3 regions of the Paenibacillus sp. Y5S-9 genome follow, and region 1 is predicted to be linked to each of the others. Evidence: riboswitches for the same ligand, from Rfam matches in the RefSeq annotation. Region 1 holds a riboswitch; each other region holds the start of a gene.
The links. A riboswitch is a leader RNA that binds a small molecule or an ion and turns the genes downstream of it on or off. The one in region 1 is predicted to bind thiamine pyrophosphate.

Region 2: it holds a riboswitch for thiamine pyrophosphate, as region 1 does, so the genes downstream of both, V6669_RS02320 (ABC transporter substrate-binding protein) here and thiC (phosphomethylpyrimidine synthase ThiC) in region 1, are expected to answer to the same signal.
Region 3: it holds a riboswitch for thiamine pyrophosphate, as region 1 does, so the genes downstream of both, V6669_RS04485 (ABC transporter ATP-binding protein) here and thiC (phosphomethylpyrimidine synthase ThiC) in region 1, are expected to answer to the same signal.

The regions. Positions count from the first base shown of each region.
Region 1 covers NZ_CP145887.1:723,631-726,783, forward strand. Annotated here, with positions in the region: gene V6669_RS03360 (IclR family transcriptional regulator) at 141-884, shown strand; TPP riboswitch at 1,034-1,147, shown strand; gene thiC (phosphomethylpyrimidine synthase ThiC) at 1,598-3,153, shown strand, end outside.
Region 2 covers NZ_CP145887.1:487,395-490,547, forward strand. Annotated here, with positions in the region: gene V6669_RS02310 (ABC transporter permease) at 1-50, opposite strand, end outside; gene V6669_RS02315 (thiamine-binding protein) at 50-340, opposite strand; gene V6669_RS02320 (ABC transporter substrate-binding protein) at 557-1,597, opposite strand; TPP riboswitch at 1,907-2,019, opposite strand; gene V6669_RS02325 (NAD(P)-dependent oxidoreductase) at 2,165-2,920, opposite strand; gene V6669_RS02330 (VOC family protein) at 2,938-3,153, opposite strand, start outside.
Region 3 covers NZ_CP145887.1:1,010,783-1,013,935, reverse strand. Annotated here, with positions in the region: gene V6669_RS04490 (radical SAM/SPASM domain-containing protein) at 310-1,185, opposite strand; TPP riboswitch at 1,368-1,470, shown strand; gene V6669_RS04485 (ABC transporter ATP-binding protein) at 1,629-2,393, shown strand; gene V6669_RS04480 (ABC transporter permease) at 2,383-3,153, shown strand, end outside.

The DNA.
Region 1 (3,153 bases):
GATTAAGTCTTATAAAAAGGAAAAATTTACAGGTTGGCCTATTTTGATTTTGGCTCTTTTTGGTTTACAGATGAGACCGTTTCTCATATAATTTATGTAACCAAGTTTCATGTGATGAAACATGAGGAGGGCATTATGCCATGGAAGATCGCAAGTTAACCGTCCGGGCTGTGGAACGGGCGCTGGATATATTATTATGTTTTACCACACGCAGTGATCTGGGACTCACCGAAATTGCCAGCCAGATCGGCTTGCACAAAAGTACAGTGCACCGTTTGATGGCTACGCTGGAGGATCGAGGGTTCGTGATCCGTGATGCAGCAACAGAGAAGTACCGACTTGGCATCCGAATCTGGGAGCTGTCAGCTCATATGTCCCGCAGTGATGATCCCGCTATTCTGCTGCTGCCTGCGATGGAGCGACTGAGAGATCGATTGGGAGAGACCGTGAGTCTGTACCTGCGTGATGGGAGTGAACGGATACGGATTCAGGCTGTGCAAAGTGATCAGGCGATTCGCCGAGTCGCCCCCGTTGGTGTTAGACTCCCGCTGTCTGTGGGCGCTTCCAGCAAAGTTTTGATGGCGTTTGCCACGGACGAGGATCGTGAAGAACTGATGAACGGCCCGGAATGGCCGGTGTTTATTGATCCGGCGGTGTATTTGGCGCAGATGGGAGATATCCGGGATAACGGATATGCGACGAGTTATGAGGAACGTGAGCCGGGAGCTGCCGCGGTATCTGTACCGATTATGGATCGCAGAGGCAATATTGCAGCTGCGCTCTCGGTCTCAGGGCCTGTCAGCCGACTCTCGCAGGAGACATTGCATGAATACGCACCTGTGTTGAAGGATGCTGCTACGCAGATGGGGCTCATGTTATCCTGATGTTGAGGTGAGGTTTTTTCTCCAATTGAGTTAGTGTTCTGGAATATAAAGGTTGTTTTTATGTTCCGGTTGCGCTACTCTGTAATGGACGGCCCAACGGAGCCAGCTTCATTGAATATGAACGGCGGCTTATGTAAGCCGCAACTTACTAACGTTACTGGGGGAGTCCGAATTGTCCGGACTGAGACGGAATCGCATGAGATTCCGGACCCTTTGCACCTGATCTGGATCATACCAGCGTAGGGAAGTAATCGGCGATATGACCACAAACCACCACATGATGTGACCCTTGTAGGGCTCTGTTAAGGAGCTGCGTAAAGGTGCATTATTGGTGATGGACATAAAAGTCGGTTCCTTCGGGGACCGGCTTTTTTATATACAGTGAACGGGCGATATAGAGCGGATTCTATGGGCTCCTTTTTCAATAATCTGCGAAAGTGGGCTTGGATGATGAGAGAGAAGTCACCATAGATTCATGATCTGTGTCAGCCTCCGTCTGTTGTGAACTGTACATGAATAATGTCTCCTCTGGTCTGGTGTAGGATCGCTCTTTCTTCTCTGTGCTCTGGATGATTTGGGACAGGTGCGTAAGTGAGCTGATGACGATACCAATGAAACCAAGTGAACGAACACTGAGGAGGAGACAAGCGAACATGAGTACAGGAAACCAAACGGGACAACAAGCGATGGAACAGGAACATAACGGTCAGCAGATGGAAAAGGAAACAGGAGCGGCCGAACGGGTTCAGCCCTTTCCGGGCAGCCGCAAAGTCTACATTCAGGGCTCACGGCCGGACATTGCTGTACCGGAGCGTGAGATAGCCCTTCATGACACAAATACTCCCCAAGGGGTGGAGCATAACGAACCGCTACGTGTCTACGATACGAGCGGCCCCATGACCGATCCCGCATTTCATGCGGATATCCGCGCAGGTCTGCCAGCCCTGCGCACTCGCTGGATCACAGAGCGTGGCGATGTCGAAGCTTATCAGGGCCGTACGGTTAAACCGGAGGATAACGGACAAAAGCCCGGAGGGAAGAGAGCCGGCGCCGAAGAGTACCCTGGATTGCGTGGCAAACCGCTGCGAGCACAGACAGGACGCTGTGTGACTCAGATGCATTATGCGAGGCAGGGAGTCATTACGGCAGAGATGGAATTCGCCGCCATTCGTGAGGGCGTAGAACCGGAATTTGTAAGGCAGGAGCTGGCGAGTGGACGTGCGATTCTGCCATCCAACATCAATCACCCGGAGAGTGAACCGATGTTGATCGGTCGTCATTTTCACGTGAAGATCAATGCCAACATAGGTAACTCTGCCGTATCTTCCTCCATCGAGGAAGAGGTGGAGAAGATGACCTGGGCGGTACGTTGGGGATCGGATACGGTGATGGATCTGTCCACAGGCAAAAACATTCATACCACCCGGGAATGGATCATCCGTAATTCACCTGTGCCGATTGGTACGGTGCCGCTGTATCAAGCGCTGGAGAAGGTGAATGGCGAAGCGGAAGCTCTGACCTGGGAGTTGTACCGTGATACGCTCATTGAGCAGGCAGAGCAGGGCGTGGACTACTTTACGATTCATGCAGGTGTATTGCTGCGTTATATCCCCATGACCGCCAAGCGGATGACAGGCATTGTGTCTCGGGGCGGTTCCATTATGGCAGCATGGTGCCTTGCGCATCATCAGGAGAATTTTTTGTACACCCATTTTGAAGAAATCTGCGAGATTATGAAAAGGTATGATGTGGCGTTTTCGCTGGGAGATGGACTTCGTCCAGGCAGTATCTACGATGCCAATGACGAAGCTCAGATGGCGGAACTGGCTACGCTTGGAGAACTGACGCAGATCGCATGGAAGCATGATGTGCAGGTGATGATCGAAGGCCCGGGGCATGTGCCGATGCACAAGATCAAAGAGAATGTGGACTTGCAGATGGAGATATGCCAAGAGGCACCGTTCTATACGCTGGGGCCGCTGACGACCGACATTGCCCCGGGTTACGATCACATCACCTCCGCCATTGGTGCGGCCATGATTGGCTGGTTCGGCACGTCCATGCTCTGTTATGTTACACCAAAAGAACATTTGGGCCTGCCCAACAAGGATGATGTGCGGGAAGGGGTCATCGCCTACAAGATCGCAGCTCATGCCGCAGATCTGGCGAAGGGTCATCCGCGTGCCCAGCGCCGGGATGATGCATTGTCCAAGGCACGCTTCGAGTTCCGCTGGCGTGACCAGTTTAACCTGTCACTGGACCCTGAACG
Region 2 (3,153 bases), 240 kb from region 1:
AGAATAACCGCCACAATGGGCGGCCATACATTTTTGAAATAGGCATGCATTAGCGATACTTCTCCGTCAGGGTATCCATGCTGAAGCCAGCAGGGCTATGGGCGATTTTGATCTGGGAGATGATGCTTGGGCTGCCAGCCTCCACAAGTACCTCGTGCATTTTACGGACAACCTCGAGCAGTTCCTCCAGTTCTCCCTCCATCGTGGTGTCGAGCGCGTTCACCTGATATTTCAGGCCGGATTGCTGAATAACTTCAATGGCGCGATCTACGTAAGGATAAGAATTCTCGCCATTTGGCGTTTTGGGAATAACCTGAATGCTAAGTAGTGTGCTTGCCATGAGAGATCACGGCTCCTTTCGTGATAAATTGCATGAATTGAACCAGGTTTACACTTATCACTCCGATTGCAGTACCCTCTTCTGATCGCTGTTATCCCCAGATTTCTTGAATCCATTTTCAATGGGGAAATCCGGGGATAAAGGCGAACACTTTGTTTCTTCAGATGGGTTCTGCACTCTTCGTTCTTGTGTAAAAAAGTTAAACTTAAGCAATTTTTATTGGGGTAAAAACTCGTTTGTATATGCTTTGCTTACATCGATCTGTTCATCGAGCAGTTTTTTGCTAAACATCCAGTCGGTGTAGTTCTGCCACACTTCCTGTTTTTGCTCACCCCAGCGCGTGGCGTCATCTGTGTACTTGGGACTAAGCCACTTCTGGCTTGCCAGGACCAATTCCTTGTCCAGATCCGGTACAGCCTTGATCAGAATGTTCGCCGCGTCTTCGGGATGATCAATCGCATATTGATACCCTTCGGAGGTGGCTTTCAGGAATGCTTTCACCAGCTCAGGGTCGTTTTGGATCGTCTGCTCGTTTGTTACAAGGACAGGTGTGTAATAATCCAATGCTTCTGAATAATCCTTCACATATAACATGTCGATTGGTTCCCCGCGAAGTTCGGCTTCAATCCCCGTCCAAGCGTAGAAAATCCATGCGAAATCAATGTCCCGTTTCACTGCGGTGAAAAAGTCAGCGTCACCCATGTTAATGTTTTTCACTTTGGATACATCTGCTCCGTCGCCTTCCATAATGGATTGCATCACGGCTTCTTCGACTGGGGAACCCCAACCGCCATAGGTTTTACCTTCAAAATCCTTCGGTGATTTGATATTCCGATCCGCCGGAGCAGCGAACCCGGATGTATTATGCTGAATAACTGCTGCGATGGAGACGAGAGGAACACCCTGTGTGCGGGCTTGAGTTACACTCTCCTGATAACTTACGCCAAACGGTACTTCATTGGAGGCAACCATCGTATCCGCGCCACCGGCACCTGGTTGAACAATCTCTACGTTTAAGCCTTCGGCCTTGTAAAAACCTTGATCTACAGCCGCATACAGGCCGGTATGATTCGTATTTGGTGTCCAGTCGAGCACCACTTTAATATCCTTTAAGGCGGCAGTGTCACCTTCGTTGCTGCTTTCCTTATTTGTGTTGCTGTTCTGTTCTGCCGGGGCAGCTTCTTTGCCGCCACATGCGGCTACAGTCACCATAAGCACGCATAAGAGCAACAATCCTATCGTTTTACGCCATTTCATCTGTGATTCTCTCCTTCGGTATGTCCGGCCGATTGGCACGGGGTACTCCTTGGCTTCATATCCAATCATCTTGCATAAATCGACAGATTTATACCAGTTGAGATCTGGATGACGTTATTTTTGAACGAAAATAAAACGTCCATCGATGTCATTCAAGGAAGCCAGACCGCGTTTAGCGGCAGTTTTTCATGCAATATCAGAAAGGTGATGCTTCCAAACTTATACTTTCTGATAGTAACAAAAAAAGCGTCCCGTAATCCGGGACGCGTGCAGGCGTTAGAGAGGTGGCGTTCAGCCATAGGGCTGTGCCATTTCGATATACTCCGATTCCTACGCTGGCATGATCCAGATCAGGTCTAAGGGTTAGTATCTTGGTGGGATACACTCTCAGCCGGCCAATTCCGACTCCCCTGGGAAACTATGAAGTTACGGGCATTACTAGGTGTAATTATAGGCCAGCCGGTGGAACGTGTCCAGTCAGGAACTGGATGGGGACACGTATGAACTTATCAAACAGACCGTTATACATATGTATAACAGTCTGTTTGGATGTGTTATTTTCAATAATTATCGTGGGGAATCATATAAGGCAATCTGACTGAGTGCAAAAGCATCGGATTTGGGCTCATAACCTACCTGTTTCTGAGTGGTTTCCAGATTCAATCGTTTAAACCGATTATTCGAGATCCCATGCAGTATGGTGAAGGGTTCCAGATCAGTAGTTGTAATTGCTTTGAACATCAAATCACACAAGTCAGCCGGACTAATATACGCGCTCATATCCCTTGCCTCCAGCACGGGTCCGTCTGGTTGAAAATCATCATATGCACCTATACGTATCGCAACACTTTGTAAACCCTCGGTATACGCAAAATAGGAAGCGAGTGATTCTCCAAAACATTTGCTAACCCCGTACAAATTCCGTGGGCGTGTTGGCATGTCCGGATAGACTTGAGCATCAATGGGATACCCCTCAATCGTCTGTGCACTGCTTGCAAGAATGACTCTTCGTACACCTTGGTCTTTAGCTGCACGGAATACATTAAATGTACCTTTGATATTGATATCCAACAACGATTCATAGAATCCGGCATGCGGGGAAGGGTCTCCCGCCAGATGTACAACCACATCCATGCCTTCGCATGCATGCTGACAGGCTTCGGGGTCTGTCACATCCAGTGTCATGATCTCATGACGGGTTTCTTGATACGTTTGCAGTCTGTCGGTATTCAAATCCGTTAGTCGCAGGTGATATGCTTCTGACAAGTATTGGGACAAATCACGTCCAATTTTCCCGGCTGCGCCCGTAATTAAAATGTTCATGAAATCAACTCCAATTCTTAGCGCTGGAAGAACTCAATCCATTCCTTTTCAGGTCCATAGATGAAGAAGTAGCGGTAACCGTTAGGCAGTGTGATAATCTCTCCATCGATAAATTCGGCTTCGGTGGCTTGGATACGTTTGTACTCAGAATCAAGATCATCCACGTGGATCGCAAAATGGTGCACCGTACCTTCGGAAGGCAGCTTGTCGCTGTATCCTTGAATTAACTCAAT
Region 3 (3,153 bases), 290 kb from region 1:
ACAAGCCTAAGCTTGTCCTGGAAGTTCGTCAGAGGTGCACCTCTGTCCGACCCACAACCTAATCCTACCAAATAAGGAAGGCAACTAGAATAATCATTAGATCAGATATATCATGAAACCGCACAATCCCTGTCATATCGGCATTTTTTGCATGCCAGGTCTCTCAAGCAATATGCTGATATCAACCTCTGGTATGCTCATTTGTAACGTATGTACCCCTAACTTGAATCCCCGATAACAAAGAAAGACCACTACATTTGTCTCCAAATGTGTGATCTTGAACGGCTTCTGTCTTGCTGATATAAGATATCAGGCTCCGAATCTCTGACGATAACCGCACTTTCGACACAACTCTTCCACAGCTTCCCGCTTGGAGAAACCATATACCAGATTGTTCGCTCGCTCACCCTCAATAATCTCCGAGAATGACTTCTCGTGCACATTACCCAAGTTAATTACACCCTCGCCATCGAGACAGCATGGAACCACCGTTCCATCTACAAGCACAGCTGCCTGCCCACGCAATGCATGGCAGAAGCCTTTGCCGTCATCTTCAGGTGCATCCAGACTTGGCCACTGGAACTCATGGTCCTGATTCAGATATACATTCGGGGCAATTTTGACCCCACTGCCTGGAACTACTTTTTCCTCAATGCGGAAGTCCAGATTGAACTCACGTTCCAATACTTCAAGAGTCTCCCGATTTCGATTCATCTGAGCATTTGTGAAGTTATCCTGCGTCAGATTCCACAGTCGGAATGAGATGATGACATTGTGCTTAACGGCCTCGTGTACAAAGGACAAAATATGACGCAGGTATCCGTCACGGTCTGTTGAACCTTCATGCCCATCGAAGCTGTGCAGGGAGAAATTCATCTGCCGCAGCGCCGGTTTGCCAAGCAATTTATGCTGAGTCTTGGGCAAGAGTGTACCATTCGTTGTAATGTTCACCTTGAGTCCCTTCTCATGTGCGGAATCAAGCAGCAGATCTATTTTGGGATGCAACAAGGGTTCACCTTTGACATGTAGATAAATATGATTGGTGTGTGGTTTAACTTGTTCCAGTATATTGTTGAAGACTTCAGGGTCAATGAATCCTTTGGCACGCTGCGTCTGCGGACAGAAGCTGCAAGCCAGATTGCAGATACTCGTGATCTCAATATATACTTTTTTGAACGTTTTCAACTCGGGTCCCCATTCTGCCTAGGAGGGAGAACAATCCCACCTGCATTTTGTGATCCGGCCTATACGGGCCATCCCTATTATATCGGGTTCATGAGCCAAGGTAAATTGTTCAGTTATCATGCTGCCTCTTTACAGTTCATGTTCGAGTGATATATGCTGAACAGACAACTGCATATCTTGAACTTTTGCACTAGGGGAGCCTTGCGGCTGAGACGAATATGACTATTCGGACCCTTTGAACCTGATCTGGATCATACCAGCGGAGGGAAGTGGAGCGGCCTTTTAGTAAGCGGAATTTTTTCATGTATGTGAAGATAAATTGCGGATTTAACTTACAGACCCACTCATTTCTCCGGAAATGGGTGGGTCTTTTTTGTTCCTTTTGCAGAGTACAGGATGCCGTTGTTATTCCAGCAGTCTGAAATCAAGGGGGTGAGGATCAGATGAGCAACCATGTAACCATTGAGAACGTTAGCTTCGCTTTTCCCGAAAAAAAAGATTCACCCGTGCTCTCCAATGTGTCGCTTCAGGTTCAACAAGGAGAATTTGTCTCGCTCATTGGCTCCAGCGGATCAGGTAAAAGCACGCTCTTCAAGCTGCTCGCAGGCTTGCACGAGCCAACCGGCGGCACCATCGATATTGCTGATGTACCGCAAGGACAACGGCTCGGACGAGTCGCCTATATGCCGCAGAAAGACCTGCTGTTATCCTGGCGTACCGTCATGGAGAACTGCCTGCTGCCTGCCGAGCTGGCACCAGGCCGACAGGACAAGGACAAACTACGAGCCGATATCATCGCTGGATTGGCAAGGTTCGGCTTGTCCGGTTATGAGCGGGCCTATCCAGATGAGTTATCCGGCGGCATGCGGCAGCGGGTGGCACTGCTGCGTACCTTGCTTACAGGCGGGCAGCTCATGTTGCTGGATGAACCCTTCGGTGCACTCGACGCTTTAACCAAACGAGAAATGCATCGCTGGTTGTTGGAGCTGTGGAAGGACTTTGGACAAACCGTGCTGTTCATTACACATGACATCGAGGAAGCCCTGCTGTTAAGTGACCGTATCATTCTGTTAACTCCAGGTGGGCAAGGTCAGCAGTTACGGGAGATAACGGTTCCTTTACCACGCCCAAGGCATTCGGACATGATCTACGAACCGGCTCTCGTGCAGATGAGGCAACAACTGGAGGAACAATTGCATGCAAAATGATAGAGCTGAGGTTAGCGTCTGGACGTGGTGTTTTAAGTGGCTCTCGAGGTCGTTTTCCCAATATGGTTTGTTTATTGTGCTCATGTTCTTATTACTGGCGATCTGGGAAGTGATTGTGCGTATGGGATGGGTGCCCTCCTTCATCATTCCTGCACCCACGGCCATCATAGGCTCACTGGTTGATCATCGTCATCTGCTGTTGACCATCCATCTGCCTGCTACCTTTATGGAGGTTATTGTTGGTTTTGTCTTGTCCATAGTGACTGGAATTACGCTGGCAACAGGCATGCATATGAACCGATCGATTGAAAAGGCCTTCTATCCCTTCATCGTGATCAGTCAGACCATACCGCTGATTGCCTTGTCTCCCGTATTTATCTTGTGGTTTGGTTACACGTTGTGGAGCAAAGTCGCCGTGGTGTTCCTAATCGCATTCTTCCCCATTGTGGTCAGTACCTACGATGGACTCCGCCAAGGCGATCCGGAGCAGCGTGAACTGCTGCTCACCATGGGCGCCAGCAAATGGGATATTTTTTGCAAACTCCAGGTTCCGCTGGCACTTCCCTCTTTTTTCTCGGGGTTAAAGATGTCCGTGGTGTACTGCGTGGTTGGGGCAACGATTGGCGAATGGCTTGGTGGCAGCAAAGGTCTCGGCTACTTCAGCCGCCGCATGTCCAGCAACATGAACACGGATGCGATGTTTGCCGCCATTTTGCTGTTATCCCTGCTTGGGATCGTTTTGTTTGTACTGATTACCTGG